Linked DNA regions of Symmachiella dynata. The protein of the gene in region 3 binds, or shares a complex with, the protein of the main gene of each other region. Links are inferred from orthologs where the notes say so. Each region holds a gene or a part of one and is shown on either strand. Other genes may lie near its edges. The genes, in order: accC, Mal52_RS11645, accD and accB.

Evidence for each region.
Region 1: the proteins of accD (region 3) and accC are in contact, whole or in part, in a solved structure (PDB 8UXZ), measured with the Escherichia coli proteins. The link is inferred for Symmachiella dynata from one-to-one orthologs.
Region 2: the proteins of accD (region 3) and Mal52_RS11645 are in contact, whole or in part, in a solved structure (PDB 8UXZ), measured with the Escherichia coli proteins. The link is inferred for Symmachiella dynata from one-to-one orthologs.
Region 4: the proteins of accD (region 3) and accB are in contact, whole or in part, in a solved structure (PDB 8UXZ), measured with the Escherichia coli proteins. The link is inferred for Symmachiella dynata from one-to-one orthologs.

Annotation. Positions count from the first base shown.
Region 1 is NZ_CP036276.1:4,478,514-4,481,582, forward strand. Bases 75-3,069 are described here. They hold accC (acetyl-CoA carboxylase biotin carboxylase subunit), read right to left. Parts: upstream 2,244-3,069; coding sequence 906-2,243; downstream 75-905. Other genes in these bases: Mal52_RS16910 (6-phosphofructokinase), read right to left, coding at 75-784; accB (acetyl-CoA carboxylase biotin carboxyl carrier protein), read right to left, coding at 2,629-3,069. Also shown: more of Mal52_RS16910, read right to left, coding at 1-74. UniProt on the Escherichia coli protein: This protein is a component of the acetyl coenzyme A carboxylase complex; first, biotin carboxylase catalyzes the carboxylation of the carrier protein and then the transcarboxylase transfers the carboxyl group to form malonyl-CoA.
Region 2 is NZ_CP036276.1:3,004,303-3,007,212, forward strand. The notes cover bases 17-2,852. They hold Mal52_RS11645 (acetyl-CoA carboxylase carboxyltransferase subunit alpha), read right to left. Parts: upstream 2,040-2,852; coding sequence 993-2,039; downstream 17-992. Other genes in these bases: Mal52_RS11635 (metallophosphoesterase family protein), read left to right, coding at 17-238; dtd (D-aminoacyl-tRNA deacylase), read left to right, coding at 259-708; Mal52_RS11650 (serine/threonine protein kinase), read right to left, coding at 2,217-2,852. Also shown: more of Mal52_RS11635, read left to right, coding at 1-16; more of Mal52_RS11650, read right to left, coding at 2,853-2,910. UniProt on the Escherichia coli protein: Component of the acetyl coenzyme A carboxylase (ACC) complex. First, biotin carboxylase catalyzes the carboxylation of biotin on its carrier protein (BCCP) and then the CO(2) group is transferred by the carboxyltransferase to acetyl-CoA to form malonyl-CoA.
Region 3 is NZ_CP036276.1:7,419,230-7,422,146, forward strand. The notes cover bases 15-2,857. They hold accD (acetyl-CoA carboxylase, carboxyltransferase subunit beta), read right to left. Parts: upstream 1,942-2,857; coding sequence 1,087-1,941; downstream 15-1,086. Other genes in these bases: Mal52_RS28200 (serine/threonine protein kinase), read right to left, coding at 15-897; Mal52_RS28210 (histidine phosphatase family protein), read right to left, coding at 2,062-2,697; rpe (ribulose-phosphate 3-epimerase), read right to left, coding at 2,717-2,857. Also shown: more of Mal52_RS28200, read right to left, coding at 1-14; more of rpe, read right to left, coding at 2,858-2,917.
Region 4 is NZ_CP036276.1:4,479,884-4,482,848, forward strand. What follows is about bases 1-2,891. They hold accB (acetyl-CoA carboxylase biotin carboxyl carrier protein), read right to left. Parts: upstream 1,742-2,891; coding sequence 1,259-1,741; downstream 1-1,258. Other genes in these bases: accC (acetyl-CoA carboxylase biotin carboxylase subunit), read right to left, coding at 1-873; Mal52_RS16925 (M24 family metallopeptidase), read right to left, coding at 1,880-2,891. Outside these bases: more of Mal52_RS16925, read right to left, coding at 2,892-2,965. UniProt on the Escherichia coli protein: This protein is a component of the acetyl coenzyme A carboxylase complex; first, biotin carboxylase catalyzes the carboxylation of the carrier protein and then the transcarboxylase transfers the carboxyl group to form malonyl-CoA.

The DNA.
Region 1 (3,069 bases), 2.9 Mb from region 3 along the record:
CTTCAATAACTTCAGCCAAGTTATCACCAATCCCGCCAAGTTTTACATGACCAAAGTCATCCACCTCGGCGTCCTGTGTGACCATTCCGCTTTGCGGCAGCTTGGCTCCTTCGCTGGCGATGATCAGGCCGTACGACTTGCCCTCTGCTCGCCGCGCCTTGAGAATATTGCACATCTCGTCGATGTCGACTTCGACTTCCGGCACGAGAATAAAGTCGGCAGCGGTCGCAATTCCGGCGAAGCAGGCGATCCATCCGGCGTGGCGTCCCATGGTTTCGATGACCATCACGCGACGATGCGATTCGGCAGTCGTCCGCAAACGATCCACCGATTCCATCACAATATTGATCGACGTATCAAAGCCAAACGTAAAGTCGGTGCAGCTCAAGTCGTTGTCGATTGTCTTGGGAACACCGACCACGGGAAACTTGCGTTCCGAATACAGCCGGCTGGCCACACCCAACGTGTCGTCTCCCCCAATGGCGATGAGTGCATCGACATCGAGTTCATCAAACGTCTTGATCAAACGATCCGCCAGTTCGGGGTCATCCGGATCTTTATAAGGATTCGTCCGTGAAGATCCTAAAATCGTACCGCCACGAGCGATGATTTCGTCGGTGTCTTGAACGCGGAGATCAGTAAAATTCCCCTCAATCGCGCCGCGCCAGCCTTCAAGCATGCCGATCGATTTTCCGCCGGCATTGTGAATCGTGCGAACCACTGCGCGAATCACTGGGTTCAGACCGGGACAATCGCCGCCACCGGTCAATAATGCAACTTTCATTTTCTCACGTCTCTCTTGTTTGACAAAAACTAACGGTCCGTCGCTTTGGACTGATCCATTCCGCCACTCTATGTGGCCTATTGACTTGTGCAGTGGTGCTGATCATGACAGGCCCCGCACGTTACCATGTTCGTTCAATAAATGTGGTGTCGACTTTACTCTCGGCGAAGGCGTTGTGATCAAAAATCTTACGTGCCAGGGGAATTGTGGTGGCGATTCCTTCCACTTCAAATTCCGCCAACGCCCGCTTCATCGTGGCAATCGCCTCGTCGCGTGTGGGACGGTGCACGATCAGTTTTCCGATCAAGGAATCATAATACGGTCCAACTGTGTAGCCTTCATGAACATGCGAGTCCCAACGCACGCCAATCCCGCCGGGAACGCGCAATTTTGTAATTTTCCCTGGCGAGCCGCGAAAACCGTGGTCGGGATCCTCCGCATTCACGCGGACCTCAATCGCGGCTCCTTCGCACGGAATCCCTTTTTGCTTCCAGGGCAACGCTTCTCCCGAAGCAATGCGAATCTGCTGTTGGATCAAGTCGATGCCGGTCACCATCTCGGTCACCGGATGCTCCACCTGAATCCGCGCGTTCACTTCGATGAAGTAAAACTGATTGTCCTTGTCGACAATAAATTCAACGGTGCCCGCATTCTGGTACCCCGCCGCTTTGACCAACCGCACAGCCGCCTTACAGATGTCTTGTCGCACTGCGGTGGGCAAACTCGAAGCGGGGCTTTCTTCGACGACTTTTTGGTGCCGTCGCTGCAAACTGCAATCCCGTTCCCATAGGTGCACCACATTGCCGTGAGTGTCAGCCAAGATCTGGACTTCGACGTGTCGCGGATGCTCAATGTATTTTTCGAGGTACACGCCGCCATCACTAAAGGCGCTCTCGGCCTCTGCTGAAGCTGCCTTCAGGCCCGACTTCAGCGTGATGTCGTTCATCGCCACCCGCATCCCTTTGCCGCCCCCACCGGCGGTGGCTTTGATCAGCACCGGATAACCAATGCGATTCGCGACCTCTAAGGCCTCCGATTCACTCGTCACCAGCCCGTCGCTGCCGGGGACCACGCTGACCTTGGCTTGCTCCGCAATTCCGCGGGCCGTTACTTTATCCCCCAACTGCGCCATGGCTTCATGCGGGGGACCGATAAATTCGATATTGCAACTGCGGCACACCTCGGCGAAATGTGCGTTCTCTGCCAAAAATCCATAACCAGGATGGATCGCTTGGACATTGCCCAGTTCCGCGACGCTGATGATACGGTTGATCATCAGGTAGCTGTCGGTCGCGGCGGCTGGGCCGATGCAATACGCCTCATCGGCCAATTTCAGATAATGCGCACCGCGGTCCGCCTCGCTGAAGACAGCGACGGACTCAATCTCCAAATCGCGACACGCGCGGAGGACCCGCAAGGCGATTTCACCCCGATTGGCGACTAGAATTCGTTGAAACATGGCACCTTTGTGGGTCGCGCCCACCTCGCGCTCATTTCGTCTCGCTCAACGGCACCAGGACCGTTTCACCCGACGTGCGATAGTTCTGTTTTCGACAACTGGTTCCGTAAAACGACTCGACCTCAAAAATCCCTTGGCCGCTGCGGATTGATGCGTGATGTCTGAAATCGACACAAATCCGGCGACTTAACCTTCATGCGCAGGGTGCGAGCCGTACCGCAGCGCCTCGTCCTCAATTCCTCTTGCGCAACAATTCCTCTTGCGGCGACTGACACCTCAGAGACATCGCGTGACCTTACGCAATCTTCAATCCCGTCGGTCGTGGCGCGTGGCATCCGGTCGACTCTTCGTTTCACCGGTTTCGCATACTGGCCGAAATTGCAAATCAACCGGGCCGCACACGAAACAACGGCTGACCGAATTCCACCGGATCACCATTTTTGACTAGCACTTCAGTAATGGTTCCGGAAACTTCCGCGGGAATCTGGTTGAAGACTTTCATCGCTTCGACAATGCATACAATTGTGTCGCCGGAAACCTTCGAACCAATCTTCACAAACGGAGGATCATCCGGCGTCGGCGATGTGAAAAACGTTCCCACTGTCGGGCTGGTGATCTCAATTGTGCCGTCATCCACCGCAGCAGCTTCCGCAGGCGCACCGGCCGGAGCCGGGTGTGGCGCTGCCGCATAGGCCGCAGCATTGGGAACCATTTGCATGACGTCTTGTGGTCCGCGCCGCAACTTCCAGCGCTGCTCGCCGTTTTGCACATCGACTTCAGTCAGGCCGTGCGCTTCCATCAATTCGATCAGTTCTGTCAAGCGGGC
Region 2 (2,910 bases), 4.4 Mb from region 3 along the record:
ACCCGAAAACGATGGCCGGACGGTGGTTTGGTATGCACAAATTCGCACCGGCAGTGATGCGGTTGCTGGGGGGATTGACATTCAATTCGTACCTCTGGAATATGACCACCTACGTCTGGCGCAAGAGATGCGCGACGAACGTCTACCACAGGAATTTGTGTCGACGATCCAGACCGGTTGGTGGACGACTTGCTTGGAGGTGTTGCCCAGCAAAGAGCGTCGTCGTGGGCCGTTTTGAAATAGCAAAGGACGGATCAATTGAGAGCAGTTGTGCAAAGGGTTTCCCGGGCTCAGGTTTCGGTCGCGGGTGAAGTCACCGGAGAGATCGGCAGCGGCTATTTGGTGCTGTTGGGCGTCACTGCCGAAGATGGCCAGGATGACGTCATTTATCTGGCCGCCAAGATTGCCGGACTGCGGATTTTTGAAGATGAGGCCGGCAAAATGAATCTCTCGCTGGCCGATGTCGGCGGAGCGATGTTGGTCGTCAGTCAATTCACACTTTTGGGCGATTGTCGGAAAGGGCGTCGCCCCAGTTTCATCGCGGCGGCCCGTCCGGAAATTGCGAATCCGCTTTACGAAAGTTTCGTTGCGGAAGTCCGCGGCCATGGGATCGAAGTGGCGACCGGCCGGTTTCAAGAACAGATGCAAGTCGAGTTGGTCAACGAGGGACCGGTGACCATTCTGGTCGACAGCCGCAAGGAATTCTGATGTGTGAATTCAAAATGTTGCCAGCACATTTGGCAGGGGAGTTCGCCGCAAAAAACAACGTCCGCATTTGGCTGGCGAACGAAAGGCTATTCTCGTGAAACCCTTATAATACAGGGTTTTTAGGGTATTGTTAATGAAACATAACGGACATTATCGGACGTTGCGGATATGCTGAAATACTGGTGTTTCAGCAATGCGTACTTAGCTGTTGGGCTGCGACGTTCTCTGGCGACTGTTCGCGCACCGGGCCATCGAGATGATCACTTGCCACTCTGATCGACCGGTTAGCTATTGGCGTCGGGAGTCATCTCAGCATCCGTATCAGCATCAGCGGCGGGGTCGTTGTCGGTGGCCGCGAGCGTTTCCTCAATAGCGGTTTCTTCAAAGACTCCGATGCGGCGGAATTTCTCATAACGCCGATCGAGTAGTTCCTCTTTCGAAAGTCCATCCATCGATTTGAGGCTTTCGGTCAGACTGGCTTTGAGAGCCATCGCCATCCGCCGGTGGTTGCGGTGTGCGCCTCCCAACGGCTCGGGAATCACCTCGTCGACAATCCCCATTCTCAAAAGGTCGGCTGAGGTAAACTTGAGCGCCTGGGCCGCCTTGTCGGCATGTTTCACATGCTTCCATAAAATGCCCGCACAGCCTTCGGGGCTGATCACCGAATAGTAGGCGTGCTGCAAGACGGCAACGTGGTCGGCGATGCCGATTCCCAAAGCTCCACCTGACCCCCCTTCCCCCAGCACGACCGCCGTGATCGGTGTCGGGATGCGCGACATCTCGCGGAGGTTGTATGCGATCGTGTAGGCTTGACCGCGTTCTTCGGCACCGATCCCCGGATAGGCGCCGGGCGTGTCGATGAAGCAGATGATCGGCAGTCCATATTTGGCCGCCATTTGCATCCGTGACAGCGCCTTGCGATACCCTTCGGGATGAGCGCAGCCATAGTGGCAATCGCTTCGCTCCTGGATCGTCCGTCCTTTTTGCTGGCCGATCAGCATGATCTTGCGACCGTTGATTTTGGCCAGTCCGGTGAGAATGGCGCGGTCGTCTCCAATCGCTCGGTCGCCATGCAGCTCGACAAATTCGTCGAACACCAGTTCGATGTAGTCGGGCGTTTGTGGCCGACCGGTCTGTCGGGCCACCTGCACCGTTTCCCAGGCACCAAGATTGTCGAAAATTTCGCGCGTCAATCGCGTGATTTCCAACTTCAATTGGCGGATCTGTTCGGCGTGTTCAGGCGTCGAATTTTCTTGCGCATTGAGATCGGCCAGTTGCTTTTCGAGTTCTTGAATCGGCCGCTCGAACGGGAGCGGTTGATATGTCGCCATCGCTGATTCTTGTTCGCGGAGGGTGAATTGAGTGACATGCCGGATAGGGCGGTACGCCCCAGATGGTCGCGACTTCAACGCCCCAGGTCAAGCAAGCCGCGATTTTCTGTTCGCGCAGTTTTCGATTTGCAGGCTGCTGGCTGCAAACGGACCTGCGACATGAATGGCGATGGCCACTTAGACATCGGGGAGCGTCTTGAAGATATCCTCCATATCGTCGATGCTCATGATCGTTCCTTCAGATTCTTTTTCCGGAGGCTTTTGCTCTTGTGGAGGGGCTGGTTTGGGTTGGGGCGGTTGTGCTTGGCCTGGATCCGGCGCCGGAGGTTGCTGAGTGGCTTGGGGCGCAGTTGGTTGCGGAGGCTGTTGCTGCTGCGGCGGCATCGGTTGTGGCGGCATTTGCGGTGGCTGCATACCTGGAGGCTGCATACCCGGGGGTTGCTGCATACCCGGTTGCGGATACATTTGATTCTGCATGGCTTGCTGGTGCATCATCTGCTGGTAATACGCCTGTTGCTGTTGGAGCATTTGCTGATGCATGGCCATTTGTTCGGGGGTCATCGCCTGCAGCGGCATGCCTGGTTGCGGGAAGGGTTGCGGAGGCTGGCCTGTTGGTTGTTGGGGCGGCTGCTGGGCAGGTTGCTGCTGTGCTGGAGGCGCAGGAGCTTTCGGCTTTTCGATGGGCTCGGCTTTGATATTGACCTTCGATTTGGTTTTCTCAGGGGCTTTGACAGAGCCAGGATTCTTTTTGAGCGCCTCGGTTCGCATCGCGTCCAATCGACTGTCGATGCGTGACGCGATGCCCTCATCTTGATCTTTGAGTTTATCCTCGTTGATTTCTTGTTCCGTCCGTTGCGCCTGCTCGGGGAGA
Region 3 (2,917 bases):
CTCGGACTCGGGTTCCAAGCGTTCCTGGGCTCCGCGCAGTCGGTGCAACATCGCTCCCACCGAATCCCAACGATCTTCCGGTTTTGCCGCGAGTCCCGTCATGATTGTCGAGGCCACTTGGTCGTCGATGTCGGGCACCAGTTCACGGATGTCGATCGGTGCTTGATTGATGTGCTGCACAATCATATCCAGCGTCAATGTCGGATCCACACCATGCGGCAACTGTTTGGTATACATTTCATAGCAGGTCACGGCATACGAATAGACATCGATCCGCTGGTCAGTCGGCATCCGCTTGATCAATTCCGGCGCCATATAACTAGCGGTACCGGTGCGATTGCCGGGAGCGCGAAATGGCGGTGTGTTGGGAACCACCAGGCCAAAGTCGATCAGTTTGATGGAATTCTGCCGGTCGACCAGTATGTTGCGGGGACACAAATCGCGGTGGATCCAACCTTGTTTGTGAAAATAGTCCAACCCTTCCCCGATTTGAACGATGAATGTCAAACGGTGCGATTGCATCAATTCGTTCTGCAGAGCAACAGGCAACGTCAGGCTCACACCGTTGACGTATTCCATCACCAAATACTGTTCGTTGTTGGTGGTGATGCCGTGCTCTAAAGTGCGAACGATGTGCGGGTGTCGCAATTTCATAGCGACTTCCCCTTCGCAGGGCTTGGCCAACCCTTCAAACCGCGCTTCGAGTCGCGCCGTTTTTTCTAAGTCCAAGATTTTCAACGCCACCACGCGGCCGCTCAATTTGTCCTTAGCCCGCCAAACTTCCGACATGCTCCCTTGTCCCAGCTTACGCTCCTTGATGAAGCGTGCGTCAATATTGACCTTCTTCAATCGCGCCCGTTTGATTAGCGGAACAAGGATTTTTTTGATGAGCAGCATGTTGCGTGGCTCGTTTCAACAAAGGCAACGACCGGGGATGTTTGCAAAGCCGTGATGTGTGGAATCCGGACTCTCCAGTATACCGCTGCCTAGAGGGCGCGGCTACCTCGGATCGTGAGACTTAGAAACGACACCCAGGACCAGGAAAGCAATACGCCCCTCAAGCCTGATGCCGCAAAGCCGCCAGCCTCATTTCCCGCAATAGTCAATGACGCGGGTGATTTCACTGCGCAAATCCGCACGGGCCACGATACGGTCAACAAAACCATGTTCCAACATGAACTCGCTGGTTTGAAATCCCGGGGGCAGCGGGACTTTGACAGTGGCCTCCACGACCCGGGGCCCGGCGAAACCGATCAATGCTTTTGGTTCGGCAAAATTGACATCCCCCAACGATGCGAAACTGGCCGCCACGCCCCCCATCGTGGGATTGGTCATCACCGAAATAAACAGTCCCCCCGCTTCGTGAAATCGCGCCAACGCAGCTGAGACTTTGCCCATTTGCATCAACGATAAGATTCCCTCATGCATCCGCGCGCCGCCGCCAGAGCCGCTGACAATGACCAGTGACAGTTCACGCTCGGTCGCCAGTTCGATGGTCCGGGTCAATTTCTCACCAACCACAGAGCCCATGCTTCCCATGATGAACGCCGAATCGGTGATACCCAACGCCAGCGGTCGGCCACGCATGTAACCCCGCCCGACAACACAGGCTTCCGATAAGCCGGTCCGGGCTTGCTCGGCCTTTAGTCGTTCCGCATACGGTTTGCGGTCCGCAAAACCCAGCGGGTCCATGGGTCGCAATTCCGCGAACCATTCTTCAAAGCTGCCTTCGTCCAACAGTTGACGAATCCGCTCTGCGGTCGGCACGTAAAAATGATAGTCGCATTCCGGGCAGACGCCCATCCGGCTATCGACCGTTTTGCGATACACGGTGGCGCTGCAACCTTCGCATTGCAACCACAGCCCTTCGGGCACTCCCCGCTTTGGGCGGTGGGAATGTCCGTTCCGGCCGGTTTCATCCGGTTCGGGGACGGAACTCATCGGTTTGCGTTTCCTAGCTGCGACGATGTTTGTTTGATCGTCGTTCATGTGATCCATGCTCTATTCAAAACGGACAATTCCGCCCCTCTATGAATACTTAACAGAGGGCTGGTCCAACTATCAATTGCTTGTCTTCGCACGCGCAGGCTTGGCCGGTGTTCCTTGGCCATTCTCGAGCGGTGCTTCCGATTTTCCGTTTGTCTCCAAAATCTCCCAATGGCAATCATCCCGACAACTGTCACTGGGCTCGACAGTATGAAGTTTGCCTCCGCACACATGCCAGCGAATCATCGATGCCAACGGTTCCGGGGCAATGATAGCAAAATTGACGTCGCGCTTCAGAATCTTGTCAATCGCCTTACCCACGCGGACCATGGCATCGGTAAACTCCTCGCCCTCGGGCGGACAGATCGTCTCGGGGGATTCCTGCCATTGCTTAAAGACTTTGGGATGCTTGCGGCGAATATCGTCGACGACCATGCCCTGCCACAAGCCTTGATTCAAATTCGCGAGGCTGTCCAGTTCCTTAACCGGCACACCCAAATCTGCGCTGAGGCTCTCGGCCGTTTCGCGCGCAGGTTCACACGGCGCAGAATAAATCCGCTTTAGCGGGATATCGCGCAAGTCCTCGGCAAGCCGGCTCACTTGAACTTGCCCTTGTTGATTGAGGGGAATATTCAAGGTGCCTTGAATACGGTTTTGCTGGTCGAAATCAGTACAGCCGGGACGAATCAGCACGGCTTGGGATTTTGACATGGAACGAACGTTTCACTCCTCAAAGGGACGCTGATGCGGCTTGTGACGCAGCATCAAAAAGTTGAGTCGCGGCTTCGCGATAATCACTGGCATCAAAAATCGAACTTCCTGCAACAAAGAGTTTGGCCCCCGCCTGGGCGGTCGATCCAATCGTATCCGGGCCAATTCCTCCATCCACCGACAACAACGTCTCGGTAGAAATCATCGATGACAGTTCCCG
Region 4 (2,965 bases), 2.9 Mb from region 3 along the record:
CGCGTTCACTTCGATGAAGTAAAACTGATTGTCCTTGTCGACAATAAATTCAACGGTGCCCGCATTCTGGTACCCCGCCGCTTTGACCAACCGCACAGCCGCCTTACAGATGTCTTGTCGCACTGCGGTGGGCAAACTCGAAGCGGGGCTTTCTTCGACGACTTTTTGGTGCCGTCGCTGCAAACTGCAATCCCGTTCCCATAGGTGCACCACATTGCCGTGAGTGTCAGCCAAGATCTGGACTTCGACGTGTCGCGGATGCTCAATGTATTTTTCGAGGTACACGCCGCCATCACTAAAGGCGCTCTCGGCCTCTGCTGAAGCTGCCTTCAGGCCCGACTTCAGCGTGATGTCGTTCATCGCCACCCGCATCCCTTTGCCGCCCCCACCGGCGGTGGCTTTGATCAGCACCGGATAACCAATGCGATTCGCGACCTCTAAGGCCTCCGATTCACTCGTCACCAGCCCGTCGCTGCCGGGGACCACGCTGACCTTGGCTTGCTCCGCAATTCCGCGGGCCGTTACTTTATCCCCCAACTGCGCCATGGCTTCATGCGGGGGACCGATAAATTCGATATTGCAACTGCGGCACACCTCGGCGAAATGTGCGTTCTCTGCCAAAAATCCATAACCAGGATGGATCGCTTGGACATTGCCCAGTTCCGCGACGCTGATGATACGGTTGATCATCAGGTAGCTGTCGGTCGCGGCGGCTGGGCCGATGCAATACGCCTCATCGGCCAATTTCAGATAATGCGCACCGCGGTCCGCCTCGCTGAAGACAGCGACGGACTCAATCTCCAAATCGCGACACGCGCGGAGGACCCGCAAGGCGATTTCACCCCGATTGGCGACTAGAATTCGTTGAAACATGGCACCTTTGTGGGTCGCGCCCACCTCGCGCTCATTTCGTCTCGCTCAACGGCACCAGGACCGTTTCACCCGACGTGCGATAGTTCTGTTTTCGACAACTGGTTCCGTAAAACGACTCGACCTCAAAAATCCCTTGGCCGCTGCGGATTGATGCGTGATGTCTGAAATCGACACAAATCCGGCGACTTAACCTTCATGCGCAGGGTGCGAGCCGTACCGCAGCGCCTCGTCCTCAATTCCTCTTGCGCAACAATTCCTCTTGCGGCGACTGACACCTCAGAGACATCGCGTGACCTTACGCAATCTTCAATCCCGTCGGTCGTGGCGCGTGGCATCCGGTCGACTCTTCGTTTCACCGGTTTCGCATACTGGCCGAAATTGCAAATCAACCGGGCCGCACACGAAACAACGGCTGACCGAATTCCACCGGATCACCATTTTTGACTAGCACTTCAGTAATGGTTCCGGAAACTTCCGCGGGAATCTGGTTGAAGACTTTCATCGCTTCGACAATGCATACAATTGTGTCGCCGGAAACCTTCGAACCAATCTTCACAAACGGAGGATCATCCGGCGTCGGCGATGTGAAAAACGTTCCCACTGTCGGGCTGGTGATCTCAATTGTGCCGTCATCCACCGCAGCAGCTTCCGCAGGCGCACCGGCCGGAGCCGGGTGTGGCGCTGCCGCATAGGCCGCAGCATTGGGAACCATTTGCATGACGTCTTGTGGTCCGCGCCGCAACTTCCAGCGCTGCTCGCCGTTTTGCACATCGACTTCAGTCAGGCCGTGCGCTTCCATCAATTCGATCAGTTCTGTCAAGCGGGCCAAATCGACCGGGCCTTGCGTCGACTGATTTTCGTCAGTCATGTGTTTCGTTCCTATTATTTATTTTGGCGACTCACCAGCGCTTCACCGGACCGCGCTGGGATGCGCCGTTCCGCCAGACACCGAAAGCCGCTGGAGTTCTAATGAGTTTCGCGTTCTCTGCAAGTTACGCGTTATCGGTCAGCTCAAGACAATTTCGTCGAATTTCTTGGGTGAGGAGGTCAACACGTCGTGCCCATCCTTTGTCACCAACACATCATCTTCGATTCGCACGCCTCCCCAACCGGGAAGGTAAATTCCTGGCTCAACCGTCACCACCATGCCCGGCTTCAATTCCATTTCCGTCATGGAATTCAACCGCGGGCCTTCGTGGATATCCAAGCCCAGACCGTGGCCTAGACCATGATTGAATTTCTTCCCGAAACCGGCATCCTCGATCACTTTTCGAGCGGCCGCATCTACATCGCAGCACCGCGCTCCAGGACGGACATTTCGAATCCCCGCGAGTTGAGCATTTAACACAACTCTATATATTTTCTCTAGTTTCGCCGAAATTTTACCGGTCACCAAAACTCGCGTCAAGTCGCTTTTGTACCCCGTTGGCCCATCAGCTCCCCAGTCGACAAGCACAAAGTCCGCGTCGGAAATCAAGACCCGCCTTGGAGTTGCGTGCGGCAGCGCCGCATGGGCTCCCACCGCCACAATCGGAGCAAAGCTCGAACCGGTCGCCCCAAAACTCCGCATCGAATGTTCCAGATCGTGCGCCACCTGAAGTTCCGTCTGCTCACCGCGGAGGGTCGCTTTGAGAACCTCAAACCCTTTCTCCGCCTGCGTCACCGCCTCGCGCAGCGCCGCAACTTCCGAGGCATCCTTACAGAGCCGCAATTCTTCCACAAGCCCTGACACAGGAACGAGTTCCGCACTCTTAAGCGCTGTGCGCAGCCCCTCAGACTCATCGACCGTCGTCGAGTTGCTTTCGAAGCCCAGGTTCGCGATTTTTGCCCGCGCGGCAATTTTGGCCGCAGCCGCAACGATCCCGATCTTTTGTGGACGAATATGGACGTCCAATCCGGGACACTCGTCCGCAATCTGTGTCTCATACCGCCCGTCGCTGATCAAGACCGTGGCGGTTCGGCTCACCAACAGGAAACTGTCGTCCCCGCTAAAACCGGTCAAGTAGGTCACGTTCGTAAAGTTCGTCACCAACAGCGCATCAGCACCGACTGCCTTCAACTTGCGCAGCACGCCGTTACGACGCTTGACGAA